One region of the Paenibacillus sp. FSL M8-0228 genome, then DNA from elsewhere that is predicted to be linked to it. Evidence: predicted binding sites of a transcription regulator. Region 1 holds the regulator's gene; each other region holds the start of a gene.
The links. Region 1 encodes LexA, which represses DNA repair genes until DNA is damaged. Its sites were predicted from a motif close to CGAACATATGTTCG; they were not measured.

Region 1 (10,710 bases):
TATAGATCAAGTCTTCCGCAAGTTTCCGCTCATGCTCTGGAATGGATGCATAACGCTCAAGCTTCTCAGTGTTTACAATCGCATAGTCCAGACCTGCTTTGGTACATTCATATAAGTAGACGGAATTGAGCACTTCACGACCCGCTTCCGGCAAACCAAAAGAAACGTTACTGATGCCCAAGATAGTATGCACTCCGGGAAGCGCCTCTTTAATAATGCGAATACCCTCAATCGTTTCCTTAGCTGAACCGATATATTGCTCATCACCTGTTCCTACTGGAAATACAAGCGTATCAAAAATTAGATCCTCCGCTGCCAAACCGTAACGGTTCACCAACAGATCATAAGAACGTTTAGCTACCTCAAGCTTATCCTCACGTGAAATAGCCTGTCCGCGTTCATCAATCGTACCAACAACAACAGCGGCGCCGTACTTATGAATAAGAGGAGCCATGTTCTCAAATTTCTCTTCACCATCCTCCAGATTAATGGAGTTAATAATCGCCTTACCTTGCGAATATTGAAGTGCTTTATCAATGACTTTAATATCCGTTGTATCTATCACCAAAGGTACTTTTACCTTGTTTACAACCAGTTTCAAAAACGCTTCCATATCCGTCATTTCATCGCGGTCCGGGTCCTGCACACAAATATCAATGACATGCGCTCCGCTTTTTACCTGAGCACGGGCAATTTCAGACGCCTCTTCATATTTGCCTTCCACAATCAAACGCTTGAATTTGCGGGAGCCCAGAACATTTGTTCGCTCACCAACCATATACGGACGATTGTCCTGTTCAATATATACAGGCTCAATGCCTGATACGGCAGGAGGATGATGACCTACCAGCGGACGCGGCTCAAACTGCGCCATACTATCACTCATAACTCGAATATGCTCAGGCGTGGTACCGCAACATCCCCCAGCAATATTCAACCAGCCTTTTTCAGCGAAAGCAGCCATTTTACGTGCTAATGAATCAGGCGATTCATGGTATTGGCCATTTTCATCGGGCAAGCCCGCATTTGGATAACAGCTAATAGCTGCAGAGGACATTTCAGACAGAGAGCGAATATGATCACGCATAAACTCTGGACCTGTAGCACAATTCAACCCAATCGAAATTGGATGTAAGTGTTCCAGTGATATGGAAAAGGATTCGATATTTTGTCCGGCCAACGTCGTTCCCATAGGCTCAATCGTGCCTGAAATCATTAGCGGAAGCTCGATACCTGTCTGTTCAAAAGCCTGCCGAATTCCGATACTTCCAGCTTTGACGTTAAGCGTATCCTGTGAGGTTTCCAAAAGGAGTACATCCACGCCGCCTTCAATAAGCGCCAAGGCCTGCTCTTGATAGCTGTCAATCAGCTCAGCAAATGTAACACCACCTGTGACAGACAAGGTTTTCGTGGTTGGGCCCATAGCTCCTACTACAAAGCGAGGCTTGTCCGCAGTGCTGTATTTATCCACCGCGTTACGCGCCAGTTTGGCCGCCACCAGATTAATTTCACGGGCACGTTCCGGTATATCGTAATCCGCCAAAACGACGGATGTTGCTCCAAATGTATTCGTTTCAATTAGGTCTGCCCCAGCCTTCAAGTAGGCTTCATGAATCCCTTGAATGACATCCGGTCTCGTTAAGACCAGCATTTCATTACAGCCCTCCAGCTCTTCCCCACCAAAATCATCGGGGGAAAGGTCTTCCTGTTGAATCATGGTGCCCATGGCCCCATCAAGAAGGAGTATTCTTCGTTGTAATGCATCCTGCAAGCTAACTTTATCCAAATTTCTTCACCCCCGCAAAACGTTAAATCCTAGTTTAGCAGAAACCGTATCATTTAGATAGATTGAAGTAAAAACATACGTTTTATACAGGTTGTTCTTTGTAAAAATGACTTCTCTAATCCATTTTTATAGTTTGTAGCATTTTAGAACGTACTTAACCCTGTATCCTTTAGCTATAGCCATTTGCATTATAAAATGTTGAAATCCTGTATTGTACAACGTTTCAAGACATGGTATTCTTTATATAACATTAATCCGAGTGGAAAAGAGTGAATAGATACATGGCCGAAATCTTAATACGTAATACGAATGAAAGAATTAACGGTGAAGAACAAGTACGTGAATTTCTGGAGAGTCACGAGATATTGTATGAACATTGGGATGCTTCCAAATTGTCCGGGGAGCTGCAAGAGAACTTTACCTTAACAGATGATCAAAAGGCCGCTGTTCTCAAAACATTTGAACCCGAAATCAAGGATTTAGCCGCACGTCGCGGATATAAAATATGGGACGTTATCACTCTATCTGAAGCAACGCCGAATTTGGACGAGCTGCTGGCCAAGTTTGAGCAAATTCACACCCATACCGAGGATGAAATCCGTGCCATTGTCGCTGGTAAAGGCATCTTTATCATTAAAGGACCTGAAGAGATCGGCTATTTTAACGTAGAGCTTTCACCGGGGGACGTTATCTCCGTACCCGAAAATATACCTCACTTCTTCACTTTAATGGAGAATCAAAAGATCGTGGCAGTCCGCTTGTTCATTGAAGAAAATGGCTGGATTGCGGAACCGTTCGAAGATCCAACCTTCATTAAAGCATAATTACGAATTTATCCTTGTGTAAATAAAAAACTCCCTCTGCTCTGTGACAATCGAGCGAAGGGAGTTTTCTTAATACTCGTTTCTAAAGGTGTAGATTTCTTACTTTAACGACTGAATAATTCCATCCAATTCAGACAGATGCTTGATTTGAAACTTCGGCTTGATCTCTGTGGTATTGGTTTTGGCGTTTCGGTTCACCCACACCGAGTGAACACCTGCTGCCAACGCTCCTTGAATATCAGTCGTCAGCTTATCTCCTACCATTAAAGCATGTTCGGGCTCAATACCAAGAAGCCCCAACGCATGTTGGAATATAGACGGATCCGGCTTGCCTCGACCAAATGAACCTGAAATGACCACATGATCAAAGAAAGGAGCTAATTGAGGAACTCCATCCAGTTTCTCCTGTTGTAAATCAGGGGAACCGTTTGTCAACAATAACAGCTTGTACTGTCCCTTCAATTGTTCTAGAATTTCAAACGTTTCTTCATATACATGGGGACGCGCGCGTCTTTCCGAAGCAAATTGGGTAGCCAGCTTTTCCGCCAACTTCTCATTATCTATCCCTAGTTGCTGGAGTCCTCTGCGCCATGATTCCTTTCGATAAACAGGGGCCAACTGTTCCAATTGACGGAATTCAGGCTGCTCACCTGCTGTAAAATTCGCCCACAATCCTTCAAACGGATTGATGCCGATCATTTGAGTAAAACTAAAGGTTTCATAGGATTCATACAAAGCGCGTGCTTCTTTACGTACGGCTTCCTCCAGAGCTTTTGGATCAACACCTGCTTCACGGGAGCCTGTTTGACACGCTGCATCAAATGCCTCTTCTACACTACGTTCATCCCACAAAAGGGTATCATCAAGATCAAACATTACCGCCTGAATCGTCATCTGAATTATCCACTCTCTTTCCACAGTATATGTACGCCTATTTGCTTGATTAAGCATTTGAATCGTTATGTGTGCCCATATTAAGCAAGCGGCCGTAGCATGTTATATGAAATAACATCATACGGCCTTTGTTACAGAGCTACAGGCTAAATCAGTTATTTCTTGTCAACCTGTATCTGATTGGATAGCGCAAACTTCTCAAGTCGCTCTGCAATGGCATCCGTGTCATAGCGACCTAATGATTTTGTGAAAATAAAATTACCACCCTTACCTTTTCTTTCAACGGTTACGTAACCCTTTTCAATCTTGATGGCTTTCATGTCCCCAGCGGTCATTGGACGTTCCCTACCACCTTTCAGCATATAGAGAGTATCCTTTCCCACTTTCAGATAAGGACGACGGATAAAAAAGATAACAGCCAGCATCAAGTACAGGCCGAATACAAGCCAATCCATCCCTCGCATACCGGTCTTAGTCAAAAAGTAACTCATAAGCATGTACAATACAGAAAGACCAGCCAGCATAATTGGCACAGTAATGTTACGTCCACGGAAAATATCCATTGCAGAACCTGCGCCGCTAATGGTTTGAATACCTTGCTTTTTGCGCGATTTATTTAAATGCGCTGTGTTTTTGCGTACTTTTCTTTCAAATGATCGGGCCATCTCTCAATTCCTTCCCAGATATATTACATTAAAACAATTGCCTCAAAGCTGATCTATATAGATACCATGAGAGGTACCTAAAACAAAAGGCAAATTGCAGGCTTGGGCGCTTTAACAACATTAATGCTTCAGCCCGTCATTTCCCTTCGATGTATCATCGTCCACAAATTCAATCGTTTCTAGCTGCTGCCGAAAATTACGGCGAATGTTACCTAAATAAATTTCCCGAAGGTTGGCACGTTCTGTGGTTTCCTCTTCTGTTAATCCCTCGGATTTTGCTTTGCGCGCTAATTCATTAATGCGCTGTACCAAGCTGTCTATATCCAAATTGTGTCCCCTCCATAAAAGCAAAGATATAATACACTTTGACATGTAGAAAAGAGCTTGTCAAGGCTCCCGCATTACGCTCCCTGACAAGCTCTAATAGTCTATAGATCATAAGTCAGGAAGCTTGAGTACCTGACCTGCCTGCACTCCCCGATCCTCTAAACCGTTAATCCGCACAATTCCTTCTATATATACCCGTGTATCCATTCGTTCCGGTTTATGATTCGCGGCAATCTGCCACAACGTATCCCCAGGTTGTACTGTCAGTTTAGTCACTTCTTCCTTGGAAGCTGAAGGAGCCGCGAAAACCGTAAGTACACCTGCTCCTGCAATCCAAGCAACAATCATTATAATAAGAAGCTTAAGTAAAAGAGTATGGGTAATAATCTGCATAAAACGCGCCCTACCCTCTTTTCGGGTCTCCTGTAAATTTTCTATATTCATTGGAAAAATACTTTGATAGGTGCTATATTTCATCATGGTTGTGTCCTCCAAACGTTTGTTCTTATGTTTTCACAATATAACACGAACGTTTGTTTTGTTCAATAGAAAAGAGAACAAAAGTTCGCAATTATTTTTAGGGATTATTTAGAACTTATGTTTGTACGAACGGAGGTTCTATGCTATAATTTTCCCAAACGTTACTAAATGGGGTTGATACGGTATGTCTAAGATTTCGAGCCGCCAGCAGGCCATTCTTGAATTTATCCGCAATGAAGTGCGTCTAAAGGGATACCCCCCTTCTGTACGCGAAATAGGCGAGGCTGTCGGATTGGCCTCCAGTTCTACGGTTCACGGTCATTTGGATCGTTTAGAGAAAAAAGGACTCATTCGCCGCGATCCTACAAAACCACGGGCTATTGAGTTACTCGGTCAAGACGAATCGGATAACAGCAACTTGATTAATTACTCCATTAGTCGTGTCCCCGTCGTCGGCAAAGTAACCGCTGGTCTTCCTATTACGGCGACAGAAAATATTGAAGATTACTTTCCTCTTCCCCAACACTTTGTTGGTGAGGATAAAATATTCATGTTATCTGTTGTAGGCGAAAGCATGATTGAGGCTGGGATTGCTAACGGAGACTATGTAATCGTACGTCAGCAGCAGACCGCTGATAATGGCGATATTGTTGTAGCTATGACAGATGAAGACGAAGCTACAGTTAAAACCTTCTACAAAGAAAAAGATCATATCCGGCTTCAACCTGAAAATCCAGCCTTTGAACCGCTTCGTCTGACACACGTCAGTATTTTGGGCAAAGTTGTAGGACTCTTCCGGGACTTCCACTGATTTCTCGTTCTTCCTTCCCCGTTATTCTATCCCCTAATACAAAACCGGCTGCCTAGGGCAAGCCGGTTTTGTATTGTTATTATGCTTACTATGTATCTCACAACTATTCTTTCCTTTTAGCAACCTATTCCTATTGTATCTACTATAAAATCAGCCTCATCATCTCAAATAATCCCCCACTGATCTTGAACAGCTATACTGTTATGGGCAAAACTAATAGATCGTTCTTTCTTTTAGCTAAATATGGTATATTAATTACTCATAGCTCTGTAGGAGGAATTAAATGAAAAAAATAATAATTTCAGCGTTTGTTATGATATTTATCGTCATAAGCTGTGCAGTTCCAACAATGGATCATTTGTATGCAGAAGAGAAATCACACATAACAACCTACGATCGTATTCAGTACATACAAATACTCATCCATTTCAGGTATTTAGAAAAGCAACTTGAAGCTGTAATTTCCGAAAGAAATAATTACCCAGAGGCCAGCCAAGAATATAAACAGCTCTCAGAACAACTGAATCATATTCTTGCCCAAGAGGCGTACTACGAAAAAAAACTTAACACCCTTAATAGTAAATAATTTTCATACAAACTGCATATTATCTTTATTCTACACATTAGACTCATGCCGACCTGCCTGTAACATCTCCTGCAACGTAAAGTTGAAAAGGCGAAGACAGGTTCGCATGAGTTTTTTTGTTAACCTTTAGGGATATAGGTACTAGCTTCTTTTTGCTTCTAATAGATTTATGCTGATACATTACTATCACAATTGACATATGTATATAGCAGAACTAAGCAAAGGAGATATGCAGATGATCAGAAATAGAGTTAAAACGTATAAGCATCGCATCGGGAAAAACAGATATCTGGTCGTTAAAGTCTTTCAAGCCGCAGCTGCTAAAACAGGAAGCGGAAATGCACTAGCAACCAATGCCTTGAATATCAAAATTTCCAAGCGTAAGCATAAACGCCACTAAGATTCAACCGCACCTTCATTTCTTGAAGGGAGGTGATATTATGAGCAGAAGACATTGCAGACGTGATTTAAGAAGAAGAAGATTGAACATCCGTTCCAATCAAAGAGCCACTGCACGTGCAAGAGGTAACGCACTGGCTGTTAATTTGTTTAGCGTAAACGATAGACAACGCAGACGTTAATAATTGTTTCCATGCAAAAAGCGGGAGGAATTCTTCCTGCTTTTTTGTGTTAAACAGCACACCTAACTACTGCTATGAATCATTTAAGCAAGCGAAGGGGATCTAAAATATCACACATAGTTGAACAGTCGCTACCATTTTACTCTTTTTATAAATCTAACAGACAGGAAAACGTGGTTCTCTTTAAGAATAGTGTGCATAGAGAAATTAAACCAGGAGGAGACAAGCCATGATAATTAAATTGTCACTTTCAAATATGGGGGATTTTAAGAAGTCAAATGAGAATAACGGCTTTATAGTGTCAGGAAGGATTATACCTAAATACGAGAACAACAATTGGACATATATAGAAGAAAGTTTTCCCGAACCATATTTTAAACAGTATGAGGATGATGACGTCGATATCAGTTATATTAATGAACAAGGAAAATCTATTTTCTTATATTATGATGAGAACGACTGTGTTGGGAAAATTAAACTTTGTACTAATTGGAACGGCTATGCTCTAATTGAGGATATTGCCGTTGCTAAAGACTGGAGACACAAGGGAATCGGAGCAGCCTTATTGAGTAAAGCAACCGAGTGGGCTAAGCAGAATAATCTTGTTGGCCTTATGCTTGAAACACAGGATGTGAATGTTTTAGCTTGTCGTTTCTATGCTAAAAATAACTTTGTAATCGGCGGAGTTGATACTATGCTATATTCTAACTTTTCCACAGCCCATGAGAAAGCGATTTTTTGGTATTATAAGTTTAAGCATTCAAATTAACCTATCCTTCTGTAATAAGGCCGAATTTAAAAACAATACCATCTTGTACGCACACTTTGCATTGCTACTTTTCCCGTATCTTCTAGTAAAATCAAACTGATCAGCACACAAAACTCTGCCGACCAATTAAGGTTAGCAGAGCTTTTGATTTATTTTTAGAGTATTCACTTACTTCAAACGTGAGGATGCGATCATTTTCAGCATGTAATCCTTTTTTGCTCTTATCAGGAATCTGAAACTGAACGTTTATATACAATAACAGATAAAATCCCGCTAATTATAATGACCACTGAAAAAATCAATAACATATTGCTATATAAATAAGCAGATGGAAAATTAATGATTGGTATAAATTTTTGATGAATAAGACGTATTGACAATAAGCCTCCTACAACTGAAATCCCCGTTCCTTCTGATAAAAAGCTTATAAAATTAAGCAAGCTCATTCCTGCGCCAGCTTCTTCTTGTTTTAAACTACTTGAAACAATAGTGGATATTACTGTTTTAATAAAAGAAAGACCACCGAAAACAAAGACTAGAATAATAGACATCAGCCAAGGTGTCATTTCAATAAAGAAAGCAGCTACCAAAAAACTGACGGCAAGAAATGCAACGCCGACTGCTAGCACATGTAAGGAACCTTTCTTATCAACAAGTGCTCCTCCAAGAAAACCAAAGAAAATAGCACTTATCGTTCCAGGAAAAATAATTCCACTGCCAAACATTGCGGTACTTAAGTGGTGAACGTCTTTCATCATATAAGGGACCATAGAAACAAATCCAGCTACGGTACCAAACATAAGCCCGCCACAAAGGATTCCTATCATAAATGCAGTATTTTCCCCCAATGAAGGATCAACAAAAGAATTGGTTACTTGTCTGATATGTTTTAAAAAGATCAAGAAAAATAGAACGCTTATCACCAGAAAAGAAATTCTGTAAGAAGTTGTATACAACATAAACAATACAATACCTAGAGATATAAGCACGATTCCTGCAATGTCAAACGAGCTCTTTGAAATGACTTCCTTTTTCAATAATTTTATCAGGAAGGGAACAGTTACAAACATTAAAACAGGAAGGGAACAGTTACAAACATTAAAACAGGAAGAAGCAGTAAATAAGCCAATGAATATAATGAGCAATCACCCCACCAATAGCCGGTCCTATCCCTTCACCCATTGCTACGATAGACCCGATGAGGCCATATGCCTTTCCCCTGTTTTCTTTTGGGATATAGCGAGCAACTACGACCATCACAAGTGAAGGAAATGCAGCTGCACCAATCCCTTGTATAAATCGCCCCAAGATAAGTGTTGGAAAAAAAGTATGTCCCACAAATCCAATTAATGATCCTATGCAATTCACTATGATTCCAAACAGGAGCAACCTTTTAATACCTAACTGATCAGATAGCTTTCCGTATACAGCTGTTCATATAGAAAAGCTTAGCATAAAGACAGTATTCACCCAATTTGTAATGGCAGGTGTTTTATTGAATCATCAGCAATATCAGGTAAAGAGATATTAAGAACCATTTCATTTAACACACTAAATAACGAAAGAACACAAAGCCACATTAAAATTTGGTTATAGCTCAAAACGGACTGTGAATAAGGGGTTTTCACTTTTGACCCTCCAGAAATAAGATACATTCAAGACATGAGTGTATCCTTGCTCCATATCATTGGAGGTTTAATACAGCGCCTATTTCCATACGAGAAAATGTAATGATCTTTTGGTCACCATCCCAGCCCCCTATGATTACAATATAGAGCGTATATCGCTCTTGTGGTCCCCTCTTCCAAAACCAGCAGACGCGCCTTTATGTCCATTACACTGCTACCTGTTCTTATCTCCAGTCCTTCATGTTGGACCACGTCATTGCTCAGTAGAATAATTGTACAGTATTGGTAATAGCGTTTTGATATCGGGTAACAAAGCGTTCAGCTTCTTTATTACCTGTCGTTTTCCGTATACTGTACAGATCAGAACAATGAACGATAAAAGCGGATACAACTATTGTGCAACAATAGCGGAATTAGACGGTTGCCAAAGTGACACTGAACTTTTACAGATGTTTATGATGGTGTACGTGAAGCCAAGGAGAAGAATATGGGGGCGATATTCCTGTGCCAGTAGGATAAGACAAGAACCTAATTAAGCGTACAATCGCAGCACGTTAGATACATTTAAACTAATCAGGAAATTATCCAAGTAGGAGGGAATAACCATGGCATTTGAAGGTTATAGAGAAGACAAGCGAGGACAATGGTTTGACTGGCCATTCCCCTTGTCGGTATCAATACTGTATGTGGATGCGGATGTAGATGAAACAGAAACGAAATGGTACCTCATTATCGAACAAGAAAAACATTTGATCCGAATTAGGGATGAAAAGCAAATTGAACTGCTTCATCACTGCATGTATGGAATCTTGTTAAATGACGAGAATATCAACTGGATTATTGATAAAAATGGCGGTAGATTTACCTATCACGACAGTGTGCAAGATTTCATCAAATTCCAGAAAGAATACCTGGATATATTTTAAAAACCGTGAACAGTTAAAAGCTCTGCCGACCAATTAGGGTAACAGAGCTTTTCGATTTATTTAGAGTATTCACTTACTTAAATACACTTTTGGAATCAAGCCGACTTTAGAGCAGTGGAAAAGGCTACGATCCGGCGTGGATCAATCGTTGTCAAGCGGTTTGCCAACCGTTAATAGCAGTTTCACAGTCTTAACTTTCACTCGCTAGGTACTAACTTCTCCATATGTATTAGTTGTGATTTCGTACTGGCAAGGTCATTATTGTGAGTTATTGGTACTTTTTGGGCAATTAGTTAAAGCTAAAGCTCACGTATCGTCACAATACATGTATGGACTTTGGCTAGATTTTTTAGAACCCCCACCGTTGTCGTGAAATTCACTATTCTGTACCGTTACGTCGGAAAATCCTTTTATATGGAGCCCCATATTTGTA
Region 2 (10,710 bases), 1.1 Mb from region 1:
ATTATCTGAGATTGGTGTTTTATTTTGACGGTGTGACTTTCGTATCGCTTCAATTCCTTTTGCTAAATTTGTGCCGTGTTCAACATGATTAATGTCTCTTGGTGTTGGTATCGATCGTGGTTTATATTCCACCAGATCTACTTCGCTATCAGGTATCCAAAAATGTGATTTTGGATCTTTATTTTTGTTATTTGGTTTTCTTCGATCATTCAACCTTATTCAACTCCTTAATTCGATCAGAAATGGTTGATTTAGGTATGCCGGTTATTTCACTGATTTCTCTTAGGGTTAAGCCGTTACTTTTAAGCAAATGAAGATACGACGCGTCCACAGCACTTTCATTAAATAAAAGAAGCATATTTGTAATTGTTTTTACAAAATCAGCTGTGGAAATTGAAATTCTTTTCTGATGAAAAAGAGTATTTTTAACGGTTTTTACAACAACATCATGAAGCTGAGAAAAATTAAAGCCTTTACTAATATCAGCGACCTTTTTAATATCCGCTTGTATATTTAGTTCGAATTTCTTTAGTTGTGTTTCAAGATAATTGACTCTCATTTCTTGATCGGGTAATTCAAGATACAAAACTGTATTAAATCTTCTCCAAACAGCTGCATCGAGTAATTCCTGATGGTTAGTCGCCGCAATTATGAGAACATCGTCTGAAAGCATATCAATATTCTGTAGTAAGGTATTAACTACTCGTTTTAATTCCCCTAATTCATTTTTATCATCACGTTTTTTTGCAATTGCATCAAATTCATCAAGAAAGAGAATCACATTTTTCTTATCAACTGACTCGAAAATTTTTCTGATGTTAGTTCCTGTTTGGCCCAAGAGGGATGAAATTAGACTATCTAGTCGAACATAAGCTAGAGGCAAAGACAATGACTTAGATAGAGAAAAAGCAGTAGAAGTTTTTCCGCAACCTGGAGGACCACAAAGCAATAGTCTGTTTTCAAAATTGAGCCCCAATTTGATCAACTGATCCCGATTTTCATATTCATTAATAATATATTCAATTTGACCTGATATTGTTTTACTTAGGATTAGCGAATCTTGTTGAACTTCTTGAGGATGGTACCAGTCGATTAAACTGTTATTAGATGTCTTATCCCGAGGGGTATACATACCCGTGGGTTCAAACATCTTAAGACCTGAAGAAGGTGAAAATGTGGGTTCTCTTTTCTTTGTACTTGGACTTATGTTTCTCGATTTTAAAGATGTTGTTATCTTATTTGCTAATTGAACATTTCCTTTTTTTCTTTCCTCCTCGGACAATTCAAGGACCGTTTTTTTAAAGTTTTCATCGTCGTTGTTGTTAAACGCCTCGATAAGTTTAATTACAAAATCGGATCTCATAAACACCACCCGTTCGGACAAAGCCGGAATATAGACCTTATTATACCACCTTTTATGCCATTTTTATACGTGGATTTTTCGGACAAGTCGGACAGACCTATCAACTAATATGAACAATAATACAAATTTATATTTCGGTCAAGAACAAACGTTCCTAGACTGGGATTTATACATAGAAGGGGTTTTTACACAATCCATCGAATAGCTAATTGAGGTGATCAGAATGAATCACACATATAAAGTGTTAAAGTCGGATATCGAACTATTTGCAGCTGCTTTAAGCCAGGTAAGAGTATATGTGGTCCAGCCGTTGGGTGAGGATTTGATAGATATTGTGGACAACGGTGGAATAGTGGAGAAGATTACACCGGAGTCGATTAAGATTAACGGAAGCTATTTCATGAGGAATCAGTTTGAATTTAGAGTAGATGTGAAAAAGGACTCCGCTGGTATGTAACCAGTACGGAGTCCTTTTTATTGTTTCATTTTAATTATGTCTTATTCATCAGCTTAATTATGTCTTATTCATCAGCGTTATTCTGAAAAAGAGGATATCGCCTTAGAATTATTTGTGAAATTAACATAAAGCAAAAATAATTTGACTATCTGGCACTGCGCATGGTGTAAAGAAACAGTAACCTATAACAAAACCAAAGATATTAGTCACAGGCCACATTAAAAATACATCTGTCCAGGTAAAAATAAGGCTATATCTAAAATAACAAAACCCTGGAAGAGGTCTATAATCATAGTCTTCTACTGCCCTGCTTCTAGGAGTACTGTGATCGTAAACTCCTCCTTGGCTACTTCCATCAGATTGAACTATCTCCAAAGCCTGTTGTATATTTTGAGGGCGCATTTGAATTACTTTTTTTAGCAAGGTCGGGTTTGCTTTTAATTGTTGATAAAGACTCAACATTTGTGCAGGAGGTTGTTCAGTCGGGCGTTGATATTGTCCTAGTATATTTGTCATATTAACTGAATTGAGACCACCGCTGCTTCCATAAGGAATTTGAGGGATGGGCATTGCTGGCTGTGTGGGGACTGTAAAGGTTCCTGGTGATTGATGCATCGAACGATATTGAAACATAATTCAAAACACACCTTCCGTTTATTATTTTCACTTCACAGTCGTACTATATTCAACTTGATCAATAAGGTGCCCAGAAAAAATTAGAGGGTATTAAGAGCCAAGCTACTAGAATTTTTAACAAGTTTTCATAATATTAAAACCCCGGATTGCTCCGGGGTTCATTCATTTTATGAAACTAATTTTATCTTTGTTATTATTCAGATAGTATTGAACTGCCCTATTTTCGTCCGGGAACCCTTCTGTGATTTTTTCGAGCTGCACGGAAATTACTTTACCGTTCCTTATTTCTACCGTCAGCTCAGGGTCAGTGTAATCATTACCATAGGAATAATAAATTGAATCTGATGTATTCATTTTAGTTAAGGGATTTCCTAGTTTATCGACGACTTTTTTTACTGTATCGCCCACCACAAATTTGTTTTTGATACCTTTTCCCTTTTGATAAACACTTGCATATTCAAGAATTCCGTTGTGGAAGTTAAGATATTGATTGTCGTCAAAGAAAGCAACATCCCCACTGTATGCGATTTGATAATATTCTGTTTCAATTTTCATGTTCTTGAGCTGTGGCTGTAAGTCCGAAAAGGCAGAGCCCAGTGTCCAATTACCTACAGTATTAAAATTCTCGTAAGGTTTCTGTGCGGATGCGTGGGGGATTATAATCGAGCAAAAGAAGAAGACTGTAACTATTGAAAGGCATATTTTTTTTAACAAAACTGGCATCTGATTGTTCACCTCGTGTTTTTTTATAGTTTATCAGTATAAGGGATATTTTTCTATATTTCATCCTCTTGTAAGGAACGTGTGTTCGGAATATAATTTGTACATCAGAATACAGGAGGCTACATACATGTCTAAAAAATTAGAAGATAACGGCTTATGGGAAAGCAGCCGGATCATCATCCCTGAACACAAGGAAGCATACCTGAAGCTTATGAAGGACCGTCAACGGAGAGGCAAACCGGAGTTGGACGACCAGGAGGTACAATTGATTGAACAAGCTTTAATAGAGTCTTACAACTCACGTCAGCCTGTCAGCGTGACCGTATTTAGCCCGTTTGACGACACGGTTATGACTGGTGTAGTTACGTCAATTAACACTGCTAGACGTGAAGTGAAACTGTTCCGTGGGGAAGATGATTATAGTTGGATTAAGCTGGAGGATATAGTGTCAGCAGTAATGTAGCCCTCGGTTCTCCCAGGGCTACACATGATGAATTAGTCTTGAATTGCTGTTACGATCCCGTTCTCAAAATAGATGTACTTGTAATGATCGTACACCCATTGTTCATTTACACCATAGGCAGTAGTGGTCTTGTTTACGTGTTTCGGGAGTCCCCACTTGGAGTCTATAACTTCCAGTTCAGTCATTCCGATTTGAGGAGCAAGTTTTTCTGGTGGAATATCTTCGTAATCTCCAGTCTTAACAAATGATGTAGAACCAAGGTATGCGTCTTTATCTTTTGCGATCAGTTTATCGTTTTTTAGGTAGTATATTGTGCCGTTATCGTCGTGTAATTTATTACCGATGAGAGTGGTTGACCAGGTATAAGTGCTTTTATCCTGTGAGTTAGGGAACAATACTTTGATTACTTCACCGTTTTTAAAAGTCAGATTTTCATAGCCGGACGTATCTTTCCAAATCCCTTGAAAATGATCTAGCAAGAATGCTTTAGCCAGATATTCCCCTGAGTCTTGATAGTTACCACTGGCAGTGAATAACTTCGTCGCTTCTTTAAAATGAAACGAATCGAATTGTTTTACTCCTTCTCGGTAATTCGCTTCCTGTAACAAATTAGAGGAATCTTTATACTCTTGAATTTGTTCAAGTAATTCAATTGCTGAAGCGTAGTTATCCTGAGAGGAATTTTGCTTTGCCAGTAAGTATGTTGATTCTGTTTTTAGCTTGACACTATCTTTGTAATTGACTAAATTGATAAACATTTCAATAGCCTTTTCGTATTCTTTAGTTTTTAGCAGGTGTTGTGCCTTTAGATATTTGGTTTCATTAATCAACTCATCGGAATCTTTGTACCCATCCAAATTGGTGAAGGCTTGATTTGCTTTCTCAAATTCACCGTTATTCATTAATGACTTGGCCTGAATATAACTGATATAGGGAGCAGCAATTAAATAGCTTACGATAATAAGACATAAAATAAGAAATGGAGCAATTGAGATAATAATTTTCTTCCTATAGCTGATCTTCTTAGGAATCGAACCATCATTCCTAATTTCGGATGTTTTTTCTTGCGGTGCAATATTGATAGTTACTTCCTTTCCGCAATAATTGCAGAAGGCGCTTCCTTTGGGTATTTCTTTCCCACATTTATCACAGGGCATTCTTTTTTACTCCTGCCTTTCTTGGAACTCTGTTGCTTCATAAAAAGTAGTCTATCAAACATAGGAATATTTTTCTAGGTCTAATCACATGGGAAGAATTCAGATAACCTGTCTAAAAATAATATGTGATGCATAGATGCCTGATAAATTACGAACCGCTTGTTATGAATATATTTATCAAAAATATGGAAGTGTACAGCGTGACAGACGTATATGTAAGAATTTCAACGGAAGAACAGACTTGCAAGATCAGCTAGAAAAATCATTGTTTGAAATTGCAGACCAATGATAATGATAAAAAACATGACAATGGCTTTTAGGGAATTCCTTTGGAGATATACTTAGTAAAACAATGAGACAATGTAATTAAGTGAATTGTAAAGAAGCCTTACTGGCGTATGCCAATAAGGCTTCTAATCATTACCCGTAAGTTACCCGCAAAAAGGTTTGTAGATCGTTATTTTTTCTTGTTGATGTAACTAGCTCAAAAATCGCAAAAACCCTTTACCCTTGCGGCTTTAACTCGCTTCCTGTATGCTTGTGTAGATAACGACTTATATATGTTCTACATTTGAGGTGGATAACATGAACAGAATTTATCTGGATCATGCCGCATCGACTCCTATGCATCCTGAGGTTGCGCAGACTATGATGGACATCATGACTGGCCAATTCGGCAACGCTTCGAGCGTTCATGCCTTTGGCCGCGATGCCAAGCGCACCGTCAGCGCTGCTCGGGATGCCGTTGCGGCCTCTTTGGGCTGCAAGCCTGAAGAAATTATTTTTACGAGCGGAGGAACAGAAAGTGATAATCTGGCCCTGTTTGGGACGGCTACGGCAGACGGCCGTACTTCAGGGCATATGATTACAACTGCGGTTGAACATCATGCAGTGCTTCATGCTTGTGATGAGCTGGAAAAAGCGGGGTATGAGGTAACTTATGTCCCGGTCAACGGGTTTGGACGCGTGAACCCTGCGGATATCGAGGCTGCCATTCGACCAGATACTTTTTTGATCAGCATGATGTATGCCAACAATGAGGTGGGCGTCATTCAGCCGATCTCAGAAGTAGGGCAGATTGCGAGAGAACATGGAGTTGTATTCCATGTAGATGCGGTTCAAGCTTTCGGTCATATATCCATCGACTGCCGGAACCTCCCGATTGACTTACTGAGTGTGTCTGGTCATAAGATTAACGGACCGCAAGGGGTTGGGGCATTGTATATCCGCCAAGGTACACGCCTTCAGCCGCTAATGCATGGGGGACTTCAGGAAAAGAAACGCCGTGCCGGAACAGAAAATATCGCCGGTATTACGGGGCTGGCTAAAGCCGCAACTCTTGCTAATGCTTCCATTGAGGAGCGTGGGGCGCACGATACGGTTCTTCGCCAGACGTTGCTTAAAGGGTTGGAAGACACTCTGGGTAGCCAAAATTTTGTGATTAACGGTGACCCTGATCATTCTTTACCTAATGTTCTCAATGTTAGCTTTCCGGCCATTGGTACAGAGACCATGCTGATGAACCTTGATATGGAAGGAATCGCAGCAGCAAGCGGATCAGCCTGCACTTCCGGATCTTTAGAGCTATCGCATGTATTGCAGGCGATGGATCTTCCTGAAGATGTTTTACATTCAGCGATTCGGTTTAGCTTCGGTTTGGGTAATACTACGGAAGAAATGGAATACACGGCCAAGAAAATTGAAACCATATGGAAGCGGCTGCGTACTAGGTACTAGGGATTTCTCCGCATTTTAATAAGAAGGGAGGGGCGGTTTTTCCATTTCATTGCATGAACGGAAGCAAGGTCTGACAGGCATGTAGGAAAAGGACCGCACCTTCGTTCAGATTGCAGAATGAGGAGGTACCCTATATATGAAGCTTCAAGATATGATCGGACTTGCCGTTTTCGATGTGGAGGACGGGAAGCAGATTGGTAAAATACATGACTTTATGGTGACAGCGGATTGGCGAATCTCAGGGATCGAGTTGGAAGGAAAGGGACTTTTTTCTTCTCACGTGAAAATGGTTGCTTGGGATGACATCGTTGCTTACGGTGAGGATGCGATCATGATTCGCAATCAGCAGGCTGTGCGTAAAATGGAGGCCCATGATATACAACATACGTACTTGCTTGGGCCTTGTAAACTGAAGGATCTATCCGTGCTAACAGAGGAAGGGCTTATGCTCGGGCACATCTCGGATGTTTATTTTGACCAGGAAATGGGCAATAACATAATAGGCTTGGAAATCAGCGATGGTTTTGTATCGGATATTATAGAGGGGCGGAAATGGCTGCCCTGCACCGAAGAGATGTCCATCGGGGAAAATGCTGTTATGGTTCCCCCATTAAGCGAGCAGCGTCTGGAAAAAGCCATATATTCTGTTAATGGATAGGGTGAGTTTATTGAGATGTCCGAATTGTAATTCCAAAGATATCGGAAAAATTGGCTCCCATCAATTTTATTGCTGGGGATGCTTTATCGAACTTCAGGTGAATGGTGAAAAAATGTCTGTCTACCAAGTGGAAGAGGATGGAACGCTCAGTTCGCTGGACGACCTATTCTTTGGAGATGAGATGGCACAACAGGACTTGCCGCAAATTCACGCTTCTTCCTAAGCTGGACACCAAAGGTGGACAGGCTGCTTACTAAGAGGTGTGATCTACATACGGCTTAGTAGGTTGTATAACGCTTGATAAAAAACAACGAAGAGGGTGCCCCGTACGGCCATAATGGCTGAGGGCACCCTCTTTTGTATACCGTTATTGTGAAGATTGTAAGTTCTACAATTTAAAGCGTTTGACCTCTTCCAATAGAAGATCTGCATGAGAATCGAGTTTGGCAGAAAGGTCAGCAATATTATTCATGGCATGACCTTGTTCTTGCACAGAGGAGGCCACTTCCTCTGTAGATGCTGCACTTTGCTCAGAAACAGCGACAACGCTGGAAATGACGTCGGAAATATGCCCGGCATTCACACGGAGATCATCTGCGGCGGCTGTAACGTCCTCAATTTGGGCAAGCATATGCTGAGAAGCGCCACGAATGGACTCAAACGCCTGTCTCGTTGCAATGGCAGCGTGCTCCTGTTCTACAGTTACAGCAAGAGCCCTCTTCATTTCCTCCGCGCTTTGTACTCCTGCAATCTTAATTTCTTCCAGCTTACTCATGATACTGTCACTGGAACTGCCAGCTTGCTCAGCCAGCTTTCTCACTTCTCCCGCGACGACGGCAAAACCTCGTCCGTGTTCCCCGGCCCGTGCTGCTTCGATAGATGCATTGAGGGCCAGCAGGTTTGTTTGTGCGGCGATATCATGGATGGCTCCGGCCAGCCGCTCAATATCCTGAGTTTTTAGCGTGAGTGAATCTACGGCTTCCCCTGCCGCAGTCGTCGTTTGTCTGGACTCGGCGGCCAGTTTCGCTTGACGTTCAGCTGTTTCATACCCTGCAAGCACGGCAGAATCTGTTTCGAATACGGCAGTTTGGGTCCGTTTGACACTTTCGCCAATCTGGTCGATGGAGCCTGTCATGTGAGTCAGCTTCTCAGAGCCGGAATATACAGCCTCAGCTTGGTCGCTCGCTCCTTGGGCAAGTTCCTGAACTGCGCTGGAGATTTGTGACGCGATGGTTCCAGTATCCTTAGCGTGCTGATGCATATCATGGGAAGCTGAGCTGACATCGCCTGCAGTATCTGATACCTTGCGCAACAGGTGAGAGAGATTATCAGACATGATATTAAAATCTGTACCCAGGCTGGCAATTTCATCTTTACCCTTAATGTCCACACGAGCTGTCATATCGCCTTCAGCTATACGTTTGACGTTCACTTGAAGCTTCCGAATTGGCTTGATAAAGTTGTTTGCCGCCCAGATTGCCAGCAGCATAGCAACGACCAAGATGATAGCAACGGTAATAATCAACTGATTACGAGTGGAGTAATACTCCTGAAAAGCAATATCTTTTGAAATGGACAATCCTACAATCCAGCCAGTGCTAGGCATCTTTTTAAAATAAAGCTGACGGTCACTGCCATTATAGGTATAGTCTGTTTTTCCCGAAGCTGTGCTCAGCAGGGCCGCAGTTGATGAACCCAACTCGGGCGTATCCTTAAGGTTTTTACCGGCCAGCTTGCTGTCTGGGTGTGCGACCACAACTCCATTCTGGTCAATCAGAAATGCGTAGCCTAATCCGTTCAGGTTTATGTCTTTAATGATTTTTGTCATATCATTTAACATAATATCCTCGCTGACTACCCCGGTGATAGAGCCGTTGGAATCTTTGAGAGGTTTAGCAATAGAAATGGTGAAGTCATTGCTGCCTGCATCGGTGTAAGGTGAGGAATAATACATTTCTCCCTTGGTTTTGGCATCCTTGTACCACGGACGAGCGCGAGGATCATAACCAGCTTCAAACCAGCCAGATCCATCCCAGTAGGATCCATCTTCAAAGCCTGCGTAGATGTTGGAAATATTTTGATCTTTATAGTTTTCAAAAGCTGCTTTCAGAGATACGGTTTTGGCATCTGATGAAATATCACTCGATTCCAGACCTGCAGCCAGTGTCTCGATAATTTTGGCATTGCCGCTGGTCCATCCGTCGAGCTGATTGACGGTTTCGGTGGCTTTACTAGTCATAAGCTCTTGTATGTCACGGTTAGCCTGATTTTTGATACTTGTCATGCTAATAACGGATAAAGGCCCGGCTGCAACGATAACAATGCAAGTGAAAAGGAGAATAAGCTTGATTTTTAAGTTCATGTAATGACCCCCGATGTTTCAGAAATATGAAATCCTAAAATAGTGCTTTGTACTTATATCGTCAGATGGAATGACTTTGTTAATTATTTTCATCCGTTTTCATCATTTTTTTACAATGGTAATCGATGTAGCATTCCAGACTCGCGGGAAGGATTAAAGTAGAGGTACAGGCATATACTTAAAGAAGGCTAGTCCGGTAAGGGGGCACGAAATGGAGCAATTAACGAAAAGTAGACTGTTCCGGTACGGAATATGGACGCTGCTGGGACTTGTCATTCTATATTTTATCTGGCTGCTGCGACCTTTGTTTTTTCATTTGTATGAATTTCTGAAAACAATCATTGCTCCGTTTGCGGTAGCGATGATCATCTCCTATGTACTTAATCCTGTTGTCAATATGCTGGGCGGTCGCAAGGTGCCTCGAAGCGTAGCTGTGCTGCTCATCTATGCTGTATTTTTGGCCAGTCTCGTTGTGATTCTGATGAACCTGATTCCGATGTTTATTGAACAACTGGATGAGCTGAATGAGCATCTGCCTGAGCTGACCATGCATGCACAGGGATTAATGACGAATATGGATAGCGGCATTTTGCCCCAAGGGGTGCGAACGGGTATGAATCAATGGTTTTTCCAACTAGAGAATCGGATGGCAACCGGAATTTCTACCTTTATGGATAACATCGGCGGGATGATCAACATGCTGTTCAATGTATTCATTGTACCGTTCCTCATTTTTTATATTTTGAAAGATTTTGATGTGTTCGAGCGGACGATTGTGTCTTACCTCCCGCGTTCTCGTCGTAAGGCGATTGTAACGGTACTTAAGGAAATTGATCAGGCGCTTGGCAACTATGTCAGGGGACAATTACTGGTATGCGTCATTATTGGCGTGCTGGCTTATCTCGGATATATGCTGATTGGCATGCCTTATGCGCTGTTGCTGGCAGGAGTGGTTGCGGTTTTTAACATCGTTCCATATTTGGGCCCCTTTTTGGGAGCCGCTCCGGCAGTAATCATGGCTTCTACAATCTCCTTCAAAATGGTGCTTTTGGTCGTGGTCGTTAACACTTGTATTCAAGTGTTGGAAAGCAATGTCATTTCTCCCCAGGTGGTAGGACGAACGCTGCATCTGCATCCGATAGCCATTATTTTCG
Region 3 (10,710 bases), 950 kb from region 1:
TTTAAAAATCATAGTAACAGACTCACAATGCAAAAAAGCCCGTTTACAAATCGTAAACAGGCTCAGGCAACTTACATTTATTATCTTGGCTCTACAATCAATTTGATCGCAGTCCGATCTTCTCCATCAATAACAATGTCTGTAAAAGCAGGAATACAAATCAAATCCACTCCGCTTGGTGCGACAAATCCCCGGGCAATGGCTACCGCTTTAATGGCTTGGTTTAGTGCACCCGCTCCAATCGCCTGTAATTCTGCATTTCCGCGTTCACGCAGTACTCCTGCGAGTGCGCCTGCAACTGAATTAGGATTGGATTTTGCTGATACTTTTAATACATCCATAGTAAGTACCTCCCCTGGGAATGATGATGGTTTGATTCCACTATTAGATGTTATTCGAGGGTCAGCAAAAAATTCCTGCTTTTTGGTGACAGTTTTCCTTATTCTTTCCTTAAGCAGCTTACAAAAAAGTTAATCCATCCGCCATTCATCTTCTTTGAGTCTGATTTTCTGAATTTTGCGGGCTTTTCCATCGTTATCATTCAGCTCTACGCTGATGGCATGGAAATGCCATTTGCCCATGTCCACTTGAAAACGCACCGGAAGCTGGGTCTGGAATTTCTGTAACACAGCCTCTTTCTGCATTCCAAGCACTCCCTCATAAGGACCTACCATTCCCGCATCTGTCTGATACGCAGTTCCTTGTGGCAAAATTGTATCGTCATTGCTCTGTACATGTGTGTGCGTACCTACCACGATTGAAGCACGTCCATCCAAATGCCAACCCATAGCGATTTTTTCCGAGGTTGCTTCGGCGTGAAAATCAACTAGGATATGTTTATGTTTTTTGCGCAACTCATCGACAATTTCATCTGCTGCACGGAATGGATCGTCAATAGCTGGCAAAAAGGTTCTACCTTGCAGATTAACAATAGCCAGCTCCTTACCTCCACCCTTTACAACGGTATAACCTCGGCCCGGTGTTCCTGGTGGAAAGTTAGCCGGGCGAATGATCCGTGGCTCATCATCTATAAAATCAAATATTTCCTTATTGTCCCAAGTATGATTTCCCATCGTAATCCCATGGACGCCCCAATCAAAAAACTCTCTGGCGATAGCAGGGGTTATGCCTCTTCCCGAAGCTGCATTTTCTCCGTTCACGATAATAACATGCGGATTGTATTTTGATTTGAGCGAAGGAAGATTTTCCCTCAGTGCCTTTCTGCCTACACTGCCGACGATGTCTCCAATAAATAATACGTTGATAGAAAGCCCTCCCTAGTCTGCCTTACATAAATGAAAAGTGGCCCTACAAACAGTGGCCACTTTTCATTGAAATGCTTTTATTTTGCGTATTCTACCGCACGGGTCTCGCGAATAACAGTAACTTTGATATGTCCCGGATAGTCCAGTTCATTCTCAATCGTTTTCGTAATATCGCGGGCCAGTCGGAATGCTTCCGCATCATCAATTTTCTCTGGCTGTACCATGACACGAACTTCGCGTCCGGCTTGAATCGCGTATGATTTTTCAACGCCTTCAAAAGATTCGGAGATGCGTTCCAGCTTCTCAAGACGACGGATGTACGTCTCTAGCGTTTCACGCCGCGCTCCCGGTCTTGCTGCTGATAGAGCATCTGCCGCCCCAACCAGCATGGCGATCACTGAAGTCGCTTCGCAGTCGCCGTGATGTGAAGCAATGCTGTTGATGACGACCGGGTGTTCCTTGTACTTCTTCGCCAGTTCCACGCCAATTTCAACGTGCGATCCTTCCACTTCGTGATCCAGCGCCTTCCCGATGTCATGCAGCAATCCTGCCCGTCTTGCCAGTACAACGTCTTCGCCCAGTTCCCCGGCCATTAGACCTGTCAAGTATGCAACTTCCATCGAGTGCTTTAATACGTTCTGTCCGTAACTCGTACGGAACTTAAGACGTCCCAAGATCTTGATCAAATCCGGATGTAAGCTATGCACGCCCACCTCAAAGGTGGCCTGCTCACCATATTCACGGATTCGTTCGTCCACCTCTTTACGGGATTTTTCCACCATCTCTTCAATACGAGCCGGATGTATCCGTCCGTCCGCTACGAGCTTTTCAAGCGCAGTACGCGCAATCTCTCTACGAATCGGATCAAATCCGGACAAAATAACAGCTTCCGGCGTATCATCAATAATGAGGTCAATTCCTGTAAGGGTTTCAAGTGCACGGATATTACGGCCTTCGCGCCCGATAATCCGGCCTTTCATTTCTTCGTTCGGCAATGTGACGACAGAAACCGTCGTTTCTGCTACATGATCTGCCGCACAGCGTTGGATGGCCAGTGTGATGATTTCACGAGACTTTTTGTCCGCTTCTTCTTTGGCCTGCTGTTCAATTTCTTTAATCATCTGAGCTGTTTCATGACGAACTTCCTGCTCTACGTTGGTCAGAATAATACTTCTTGCATCCTCCATCGTCAGATTGGAAATACGCTCCAACTCAGTTACCTGACTCTTGTAAATCAAATCAATTTGCTGCTGGGTTTCATCGATTCGTTTCTCTTTGTTGGCCACCTGTTCTTCTTTGCGTTCCAGCGATTCCAATTTTTTATCCAGCGATTCTTCTTTTTGCAGCAATCTTCGTTCCTGTCGTTGAATTTCATTGCGACGTTCACGAGTTTCTTTTTCAGCTTCGGCACGGATGCGGTGAATTTCATCTTTCGCTTCCAATACCGTTTCCTTCTTCAGCGCTTCTGCCTCTTTTTTCGCGTTCTCCACGATTTGCGCGGCAGCTTCTTCCGCACTGGAGATCTTAGCTTCTGCAATAGATTTGCGAATAAAATAACCAATCCCGAACCCAAAGAATAACGCGGCTACAGCAACGAGAACGAACCAGATCGCAGTCATCATACTGTTCACCTCCCCGTTGGTTCCTCCAAGGCATTCCTTGGGACTTTTTGCAATTGTCACATTTACTTTGATCGTCAAACTAAGATAACGACACAAGGTCGTTTCATTTCATATGCACATGCTTTCACATGTACAATTCCGCCTGGCATAGCGGCATCACTTGTTATTTGGCGATGAGAACTCACCGGTGGATTCCGCTTTTTTGGAAGGAAAAAGGGCGTTCCACAAGTATCGTTTCATATATATTTTATTATTTGACAAATGGCATTGTCAAGGGAATGCAAACATTAGTAGAGTACCATGCAGCTTTCCATGTAATAACTAGCTCATCCTATCCGTTCATACTAGCCCAAGGTTCAGCAGCCGTTTGGCAATTATTCCTCCCACTGCAACAATTCCTCGTCATCTGAAGCAGCGTCATGCTCGGCCGCAGTGAGATGATTGACCACTCGGCGTGTCATATCCCCCGAATATCCGCGTCTCATGAGAAAAGGGTAGGTTTTCCTTTTTTTCTCCATTATATCACCACGTACCTGATTCCATTTCTTACGTCCGATCGTCAAAGCACTCTCCCACTCCTCATTATCGGTGATTTCACCTAACGCTTCCCCAATAGAGGCTTTAGAGATGCCTTTCTGACGGAGTTCTTGCCTAACCCACATCTTCCCCTTACGTTGGCTAGTTATACGCTGCCTTGCCCATTGGCGGGCGTACAAATCATCATCCACGAGTTGCTCCCTTTCCAGTCGGACCATTACTTCGTCAATAACAGACTGATCCAGTTCTTTTTGCACCAAACGCTGGGCAATTTCCTGACGTGTGCGAGGCTTTCGCCCCAAATATCGAAGCGCGAGTACATAGGCCTGTTGCTTTTCATCTGCCAGAACAATATCTTCCAGTTCTTTTTTGACGAATGACGTTCCTTTGAACATATTGTACTTGATCATTACATCTTCTAATACAGACAATGAATACGGGCCAAAATGAATGATATAGCGTCCACGTTTGCGTCCCTGTCCCTGCTCTACCCTAGTAATCATCAATTCCTCATGATCCGGAAAAAGAGAAATCTCTTGTTGCTTATTTGCTTCCGCAGAATATTCATCTTCATCGTCCAACTGCAATATGTTTCCCTCACTTTGAAATTCACGAAAGCAGTCTTTGGACAACTGCTACGCAAAAGTTAGATTCCGCTGACAAAGCAGCTTTAATTGATGCAAAAATGCCCTGCACAACTGTGCAGGGCATCAGAATCATGCTATTCAACCGGATTGTGCCATAACCCTGGCTCCAGTTCACAAATCAGGATTCACCAAGCTTTATTCAAGCTCCAACAATTCCTGTTCTTCCTTGGCTTGCTGTGCCAACTCTTCTTCTGTAGGCGGAGCAACCGTCGTAATCAAATTGCTTGCCACCCGAATTTTTTGCTCGATCGTACTAGCAATGTTCGGATTTTCCTTCAAAAATTGCTTCGCATTCTCACGTCCCTGACCAAGGCGCTCACCTTCGTAGGAATACCAAGCTCCACTCTTGTCGACAATGTCATGCTCCGTACCGATATCGATCAAGCTACCTTCTTTGGAAATGCCCTCACCGTACATAATGTCCACTTCAGCCTGACGGAATGGAGGGGCAACTTTATTCTTCACGACTTTAATACGTGTGCGGTTACCCACAATGTCGTTACCCATTTTCAAACTTTCAATACGACGAACATCCAAACGTACCGTAGAGTAAAACTTCAAGGCACGTCCACCTGGTGTTGTTTCAGGGTTACCGAACATAACACCTACTTTTTCACGTAGCTGGTTAATAAAAATAGCAATAGTTTTCGATTTGTTAATGGCTCCAGACAGCTTACGCAATGCCTGCGACATCAGACGTGCTTGAAGACCGACGTGGGAATCTCCCATTTCGCCTTCAATCTCTGCCTTCGGCACAAGTGCCGCTACGGAGTCAACAACTACAATGTCTACTGCTCCACTACGTACAAGGGCTTCGGCAATCTCAAGCGCCTGCTCTCCTGTATCTGGTTGCGATAGTAACAACTCATCAATATTGACACCCAGCTTGCTTGCATACGACGGATCAAGCGCATGCTCGGCGTCGATAAAGGCGGCTTGTCCGCCTGTTTTTTGCACCTCTGCGATAGCGTGAAGAGCTACTGTCGTTTTACCGGATGATTCCGGTCCGTATATTTCAATAACCCGGCCTCTTGGAAAGCCGCCCGTTCCTAACGCAATATCCAAAGCAATCGAACCACTGGGGATCGTTTCCACTTGCATGTGGGTAGACTCACCCAACTTCATAATGGAACCTTTACCAAATTGCTTTTCTATTTGACGGAGCGCCATATCCAGCGCAGCACGACGATCTGACAATAAACTCACATCCTTCATTGTTTGTACTTTAATAATACCTTGTTTTGACACGCTTGCCAAGCATTTTTTCGAACATACATTCGTTTTTTTTATTCACACAGCTCTCTTCTGTAATTACACCTGTCTCTTAAAACAAAAAAAGAACCGCTGGCAAAAGGCTTTGCAACGGTTCTTCCGATAAGGTGATTATATCATGAATATCTATCTAAAACAACTCTACGACCCACACTGTACATAGATGATTAAGAGAGTTTCTCGTTCTCTACCAGCCTGCGCCACAATCTGTACAGAATCGCTTTGACTGATCGCAGTCGGATTGTTTCGCGGTTACCACTCAGTCTCAGTTCATGTACTTCCGTTTCCTTGTCGCGTTCAGCAATGCCAATATACACTAGACCGACTGGCTTCCGTTCGGAATACCCAGGCCCGGCTACACCAGTAACTGAAAGTCCAAAATCGCTGTCCATGATCATTCTCGCCTGCTCTGCAAGCACAAGGGCCACTTCCTTACTCACTGCACCTGGCGCTTGATCCCCTTCCAAATAATCACAAGGCACGTTGAGTAATTTCATCTTCATTTCATTGGAATAGCACACGATGCCACCTTGAAACATAGTAGCACTGCCAGGTATAGAAGTGAGGTGTTCCATCAGCATTCCACCTGTACAGCTTTCTGCCGCACTCACAGTGAGTCCGCGATTGGCCATTAGATCTACGATAACCTTCTCCAGCGTAACATCTTCGCTTGCATACATAAATTCCGAAAGACGCTGCTGAATTTCTACTTCCGTAGCCGTCAGCTTAATCAATGCTTCACTTTCGCTGGCCGCCTTGGTGGATATACGGATCGTGACTTCCCCTTCCTTGGCATAAGGAGCAATCGTGGGGTCTGTCTGGGATTGGATCAGATCTAACAAACGGGTTTCAAGAGCTGACTCACCAATCCCTGCAAATTTTAGCATTTTTGAATAAATTGGCATTTCCTCACCGCTCAATGCCTGCTGAAGCAACCAAGGTTTGGCCTGGTTTGCAAACATCGGTTTGAGTTCCTTAGGAGGTCCAGGCAAAACTACATAAAATTTACCATCCTGTGCAATTGCGTCGCCCACAGCTAGCCCTGTCTCATTTTCAAGCGGAGTAGCACCTTCAATAGAAAGCGCCTGCCGGCGGTTATTTTCGGTCATTTCTACCCCACGGTTACGAAAAAATTGATCTAGCTTGTCCATTGCAAGACGATCTATGTGCAATTTTCGCCCCAATACAGACGCTATCGCATCTTTCGTCAAATCATCCTGGGTCGGTCCCAGACCGCCAGAAAATAAAATAATATCCGCACGCTTCTGAGCAATTCTTATGGCTTCCTGAAGCCGATCTATGTTATCGCCAACCACAGTCTGAAAATATACATCGATTCCAATTGTAGCCAACTCTTGTGACAAATATTGAGCATTTGTATTCACTATTTGTCCGAGCAATAACTCTGTTCCTACCGCAATTATTTCAGCTTTCATCAATTCTTCCTCCTGTACTGCGAATATGATGGGAATTATATAAAGAAACAGCAATAAGTTTAGTCCCTATTGCTGTTTCCATAAAATTTATACTGTTAAACCTTGGAGGAGCTCAGCAAATGGATATTTTTCACGAAATAATCAATACCCGAATAAATGGTGATCAACACCGCTGCCCATATCGCTATTAAATCAAACGGTATACCAAGAAAAACAAACGGGAAATTATTAATGAGCAGCGCTACTATAGCAACAATCTGAATGATCGTCTTTAATTTGCCCCAATTGCTTGCAGCAACCACAGACCCATCCAGCAAGGCAATCTGACGCAGCCCCGTAACCGCAAACTCACGGCTAACAATCACAACAACAATCCACGAATCAATTTTCCCCATTTCTACCAAGGAAACCAAAATGGCGGTTACCAAAAGCTTATCAGCAAGGGGGTCCAACAGCTTGCCCAAATTGGTGACCATATTATTTTTACGTGCCAAATACCCGTCAAGACCGTCCGTGCTGGCTGCTACAAGGAAAATGATAGCCGCAATCAGCTGATTATACGGCAGCTTGAAAGCTCCGATCTCAATCGGTGGCGGATAAAAATCAAAGTCCACCAGCAAAGCCAGCATCATCACCGGGATAAGGCAAATCCGCGTTATTGTAATTCTGTTGGGTAAATTCACAACACACTCTCCCCTGATTATCGTACTTGATTACAAATGGCAGTTTTCGGATTAAATTCAACCCTATGTAAATCGCTTTCGGCGAGCGCTATACACCTGAATTGTCTGCATTTTCGTTACAAGTATAATATGGCGCAAAACGCATGTCAAAATAACCTGCCGCACATCAAGCAACGTTTTTCCTGCAAAATATATGAGGGAAAACGTCTTTATTTCATGTTTGTAAATTGAAGCTCCAATGGCAAATCAGCTTTACGTAGCAATTGAATGATCGCCTGTAAATCATCCCTGTTTTTCCCGGTCACCCGGATTTGATCACCTTGAATCTGACTTTTAACTTTTAGCTTGGAGTCCCGAATAAGAATGTTAATTTTCTTGGCATTATCCTGATCAATTCCCTGCTTCAGCGAAAGACGCTGACGCACTGAACCTAGAGAAGCGGGTTCCAATTTGCCATACTCCACATTTTTGAGGGACAGACCTCGTTTAGCCATTTTAGACTGCAAAATATCAATCACCGCATTCAGCTTGTATTCGTCTTCCGATGCAATCGTAAGAGCTTCTTTCTCAAGCTTGAGGCTACTTTTGCTATCCTTGAAATCAAATCGTGTTTCAATTTCACGCTCCGTCTGATGAACCGCATTTGTTAACTCCTGCATATCCATTTTGGAGACGATATCAAATGAATTTTCTGAAGCCATCGTTTCACTTTCCTTTCCACAACAAAGTTCAATATCTAATTATAGGCTAGTCATTTACAAAAATCCAATAATCGGTTGACTAAAAAGGCGTTCTTGCCAGTTTTCCTGACAAAAACGCCTTTATTTCATTTACGGTCAAAATATCTAATTATGGCTTCGTGTTGGAGTTCGGAACATATCCAAAAGTCCAAGCACAATGTGAGCAAGACCAAAGCCCAGTATGCCATAGCCCCATGCATTCGGTGTCAGATAATAGCCCAGTAAACTGACAATTATACCGAGCCCAGTCACAATCCAGCTGACGGTCATAACGTATACACCTCACTTTGCGGAAAATGAAATGACTGCCTTTCCAGGAATTACAGTCATTAGTATTTCCTCGCACCAAGGCGTTTATTCACCATTAGTAGTTGTAGAATCTGTACCACTTTGTGCTGAATCCGTACTGCTACCTGTCGTAGAATCTGCAGGTAAACCCGTCACCCCTGCACTCGTTCCGGTCGAAGAGGCTTCTCCTTGCTGTATCAGTACACGAGTAGTCGATTTATTATCTGTTATCGGTTGACCTGCTACGGAAATATCTGTGGCAGAAGACCGCCCTGATTTGATATATAAACCTTCTGGACCAATATCGAAAGACATGGCATCTCCACTTTTAGTCATACCATAACTCAGCTTTTCTCCACGGGAATTTTCTCCCTTGTATACTTCAAGCCAGCTTTCACCCGTAGCTTTAATATCAACCTTGGCTGTGGCTCCCGTTGCACTGGAAACTTTAAAAATCGTCGTCTTGCCTTGCTTGCCGTCCTGTGCCACAGTTACACCTTGTTGTGGAGTAGTCGTATCCGGCTGTTGTCCAGTATTTGGAGTAGTAGCATCCGTATTCCCCGTACCATTTGGCTGAGTTTGCCCGGTTTGCCCCGCACCAGGAGTCTGCCCACCAGCACCATTTGGAGCCGTCGTTTGACCATTGTTCGGCTGTGTCGTAGTGGTATCAGGAGTAGACGTGTTTGGTGTTGTACTTGGTGTTGTACTTGGTGTTGTACTTGGTGTAGTAATCGGTGTTGTGTTTTCTGCTGTTTTTGGAGTTGAATGGTTGTTGCTCACCCAATAAGCATAAATAACCCCAACAATGAGAACTAGAAAAAGCCACATTAACGCTGTAGGCAACCATTTAAGATTACCAATCGTGGCGGGACGGCTGGAGCGTTTCTGTGTAACAGGCTCCATGACTGCTTCCGGTTCAGGTTCAGGCACATTGCTTTGATGCCCTTCCAGAATCTCATCAGGATTCAACCCGACCGTTTCAGCGTATGTTTTAATAAAAGCTCTGACATAAAAGCTTCCCGGCAGCACTTTGTAATCGCCCGTCTCAATGGCTTCCAGATAACGTTTGCGTATCTTCGTCATTTCCTGAACATCGTCAAGGCTCAATCCTTTTTGCAGCCGGGCCTCCTTTAATTGCTGACCCAGTTCTGACATGTCATCATCTCCTTGTGTAATTACGCTTATTTAAAGATCTTCTGTATAACTGGCTGTAAAGGTATCATAAATAATTTCCTCAGCCGGATTATTGCGAAGTTCAATAATGATATTGAAATCGTCAAAGCTGTATCCCGACTCACGTACAAATACATCAGGATGCTCAATCACTTTAGTACTTGGCATGCTCATAATTTCCTGAAGCAGGTGATAATGTCTTTCATTTGACCGAATTGTACTCACAATACCATCAATAATAAACACATTGTTTGGGTTCATTTCTTCTTCAGAGAGCTGACTGCGTACCGTCTGTCGTAGTAGCGTCGAAGATACAAAAGTCCAACGCTTCATTGCGCATACACTACTGGCAATAATGGATTCCGTTTTGCCCACACGTGGCATCCCGCGAAGACCGATTACCTGATTGCCGTCCCTCTTTAATACTTCACCCAAAAAATCGACCAGCAACCCAAGCTCATCGCGTGTAAAGCGAAATGTTTTACGATCATCCGAATCCCGATCGATGTAACGGCCATGTCTTACTGCCAATATATCAACCAGTCTCGGAGCACGTAAGGCCGTGACTGTAATGTTGCTCGCTTTTTTTAACGTGTCTCCGAGAATACGTATCTTCTCATCATCGTCTGTTTCAAGCAACATCCCCCGTCTTTCACCTTCAACACCGTTGATCGTCAGTATATTAACCCCCAGAATACCAAGCATGGAAGCAATGTCTCCCAGCAGTCCGGGTCGATTTTTATGTATCTTGTACTCCATGTACCACTGTTTCGTTTCTTCCGTCACGTTAGCACCTCATTCACATTCAAACCGTCAACAACTCCAAATCAAAGCATTATTGTATCATAAAATAACATCTTTCGACAAAACCAATTATTGAAATTTGATAGGCTGCATTGTGTTGTAAGCCTCAATCACGTTTATGATATATAAATTACAATGGAATTACAAGAACAGCTCTGTAACCATTACAGAAAAGCCCCCAAAAGGGAGCTTTTCATGTTGGTTCTTACTTATGCGTTGCTCTTGGCCAATTTAACCATTAGC

Region 2: a site for LexA is predicted at 3,254-3,267, ahead of MKY98_RS19145 (YolD-like family protein). Genes of this name have one in related genera too.
Region 3: a site for LexA is predicted at 5,338-5,351, ahead of recA (recombinase RecA). Genes of this name have one in related genera too.

Annotation. Positions count from the first base shown of each region.
Region 1 is NZ_JBBOXA010000001.1:3,199,785-3,210,494, forward strand. Features, by position in the region: gene metH (methionine synthase) at 1-1,786, opposite strand, end outside; gene MKY98_RS14100 (1,2-dihydroxy-3-keto-5-methylthiopentene dioxygenase) at 2,068-2,610, shown strand; gene MKY98_RS14105 (HAD family hydrolase) at 2,710-3,504, opposite strand; gene MKY98_RS14110 (hypothetical protein) at 3,660-4,169, opposite strand; gene MKY98_RS14115 (DUF896 domain-containing protein) at 4,290-4,496, opposite strand; gene MKY98_RS14120 (LysM peptidoglycan-binding domain-containing protein) at 4,605-4,973, opposite strand; gene lexA (transcriptional repressor LexA) at 5,161-5,787, shown strand; gene MKY98_RS14130 (hypothetical protein) at 6,071-6,373, shown strand; gene MKY98_RS14135 (hypothetical protein) at 6,609-6,773, shown strand; gene MKY98_RS14140 (hypothetical protein) at 6,814-6,954, shown strand; gene MKY98_RS14145 (GNAT family N-acetyltransferase) at 7,184-7,723, shown strand; partial or broken gene tet (Tet(L)/Tet(K)/Tet(45) family tetracycline efflux MFS transporter) at 7,948-9,351, opposite strand; gene MKY98_RS14155 (hypothetical protein) at 9,957-10,277, shown strand.
Region 2 is NZ_JBBOXA010000001.1:4,287,998-4,298,707, reverse strand. Features, by position in the region: gene MKY98_RS19170 (S8 family peptidase) at 1-213, opposite strand, end outside; gene MKY98_RS19165 (AAA family ATPase) at 206-1,363, opposite strand; gene MKY98_RS19160 (hypothetical protein) at 1,587-1,820, shown strand; gene MKY98_RS19155 (hypothetical protein) at 1,941-2,453, opposite strand; gene MKY98_RS19150 (hypothetical protein) at 2,619-3,179, opposite strand; gene MKY98_RS19145 (YolD-like family protein) at 3,307-3,642, shown strand; gene MKY98_RS19140 (zinc-ribbon domain-containing protein) at 3,675-4,799, opposite strand; gene MKY98_RS19135 (cysteine desulfurase family protein) at 5,385-6,536, shown strand; gene MKY98_RS19130 (PRC-barrel domain-containing protein) at 6,673-7,194, shown strand; gene MKY98_RS19125 (hypothetical protein) at 7,205-7,417, shown strand; gene MKY98_RS19120 (methyl-accepting chemotaxis protein) at 7,583-9,556, opposite strand; gene MKY98_RS19115 (AI-2E family transporter) at 9,768-10,710, shown strand, end outside.
Region 3 is NZ_JBBOXA010000001.1:2,246,791-2,257,500, reverse strand. Features, by position in the region: gene MKY98_RS10615 (stage V sporulation protein S) at 81-341, opposite strand; gene MKY98_RS10610 (TIGR00282 family metallophosphoesterase) at 471-1,265, opposite strand; gene rny (ribonuclease Y) at 1,343-2,887, opposite strand; gene MKY98_RS10600 (regulatory protein RecX) at 3,262-4,011, opposite strand; gene recA (recombinase RecA) at 4,207-5,268, opposite strand; gene MKY98_RS10590 (competence/damage-inducible protein A) at 5,511-6,779, opposite strand; gene pgsA (CDP-diacylglycerol--glycerol-3-phosphate 3-phosphatidyltransferase) at 6,875-7,462, opposite strand; gene MKY98_RS10580 (YajQ family cyclic di-GMP-binding protein) at 7,672-8,163, opposite strand; gene MKY98_RS10575 (hypothetical protein) at 8,308-8,472, opposite strand; gene MKY98_RS10570 (RodZ domain-containing protein) at 8,557-9,645, opposite strand; gene MKY98_RS10565 (DUF3388 domain-containing protein) at 9,676-10,449, opposite strand; gene MKY98_RS10560 (DUF3243 domain-containing protein) at 10,677-10,710, opposite strand, start outside.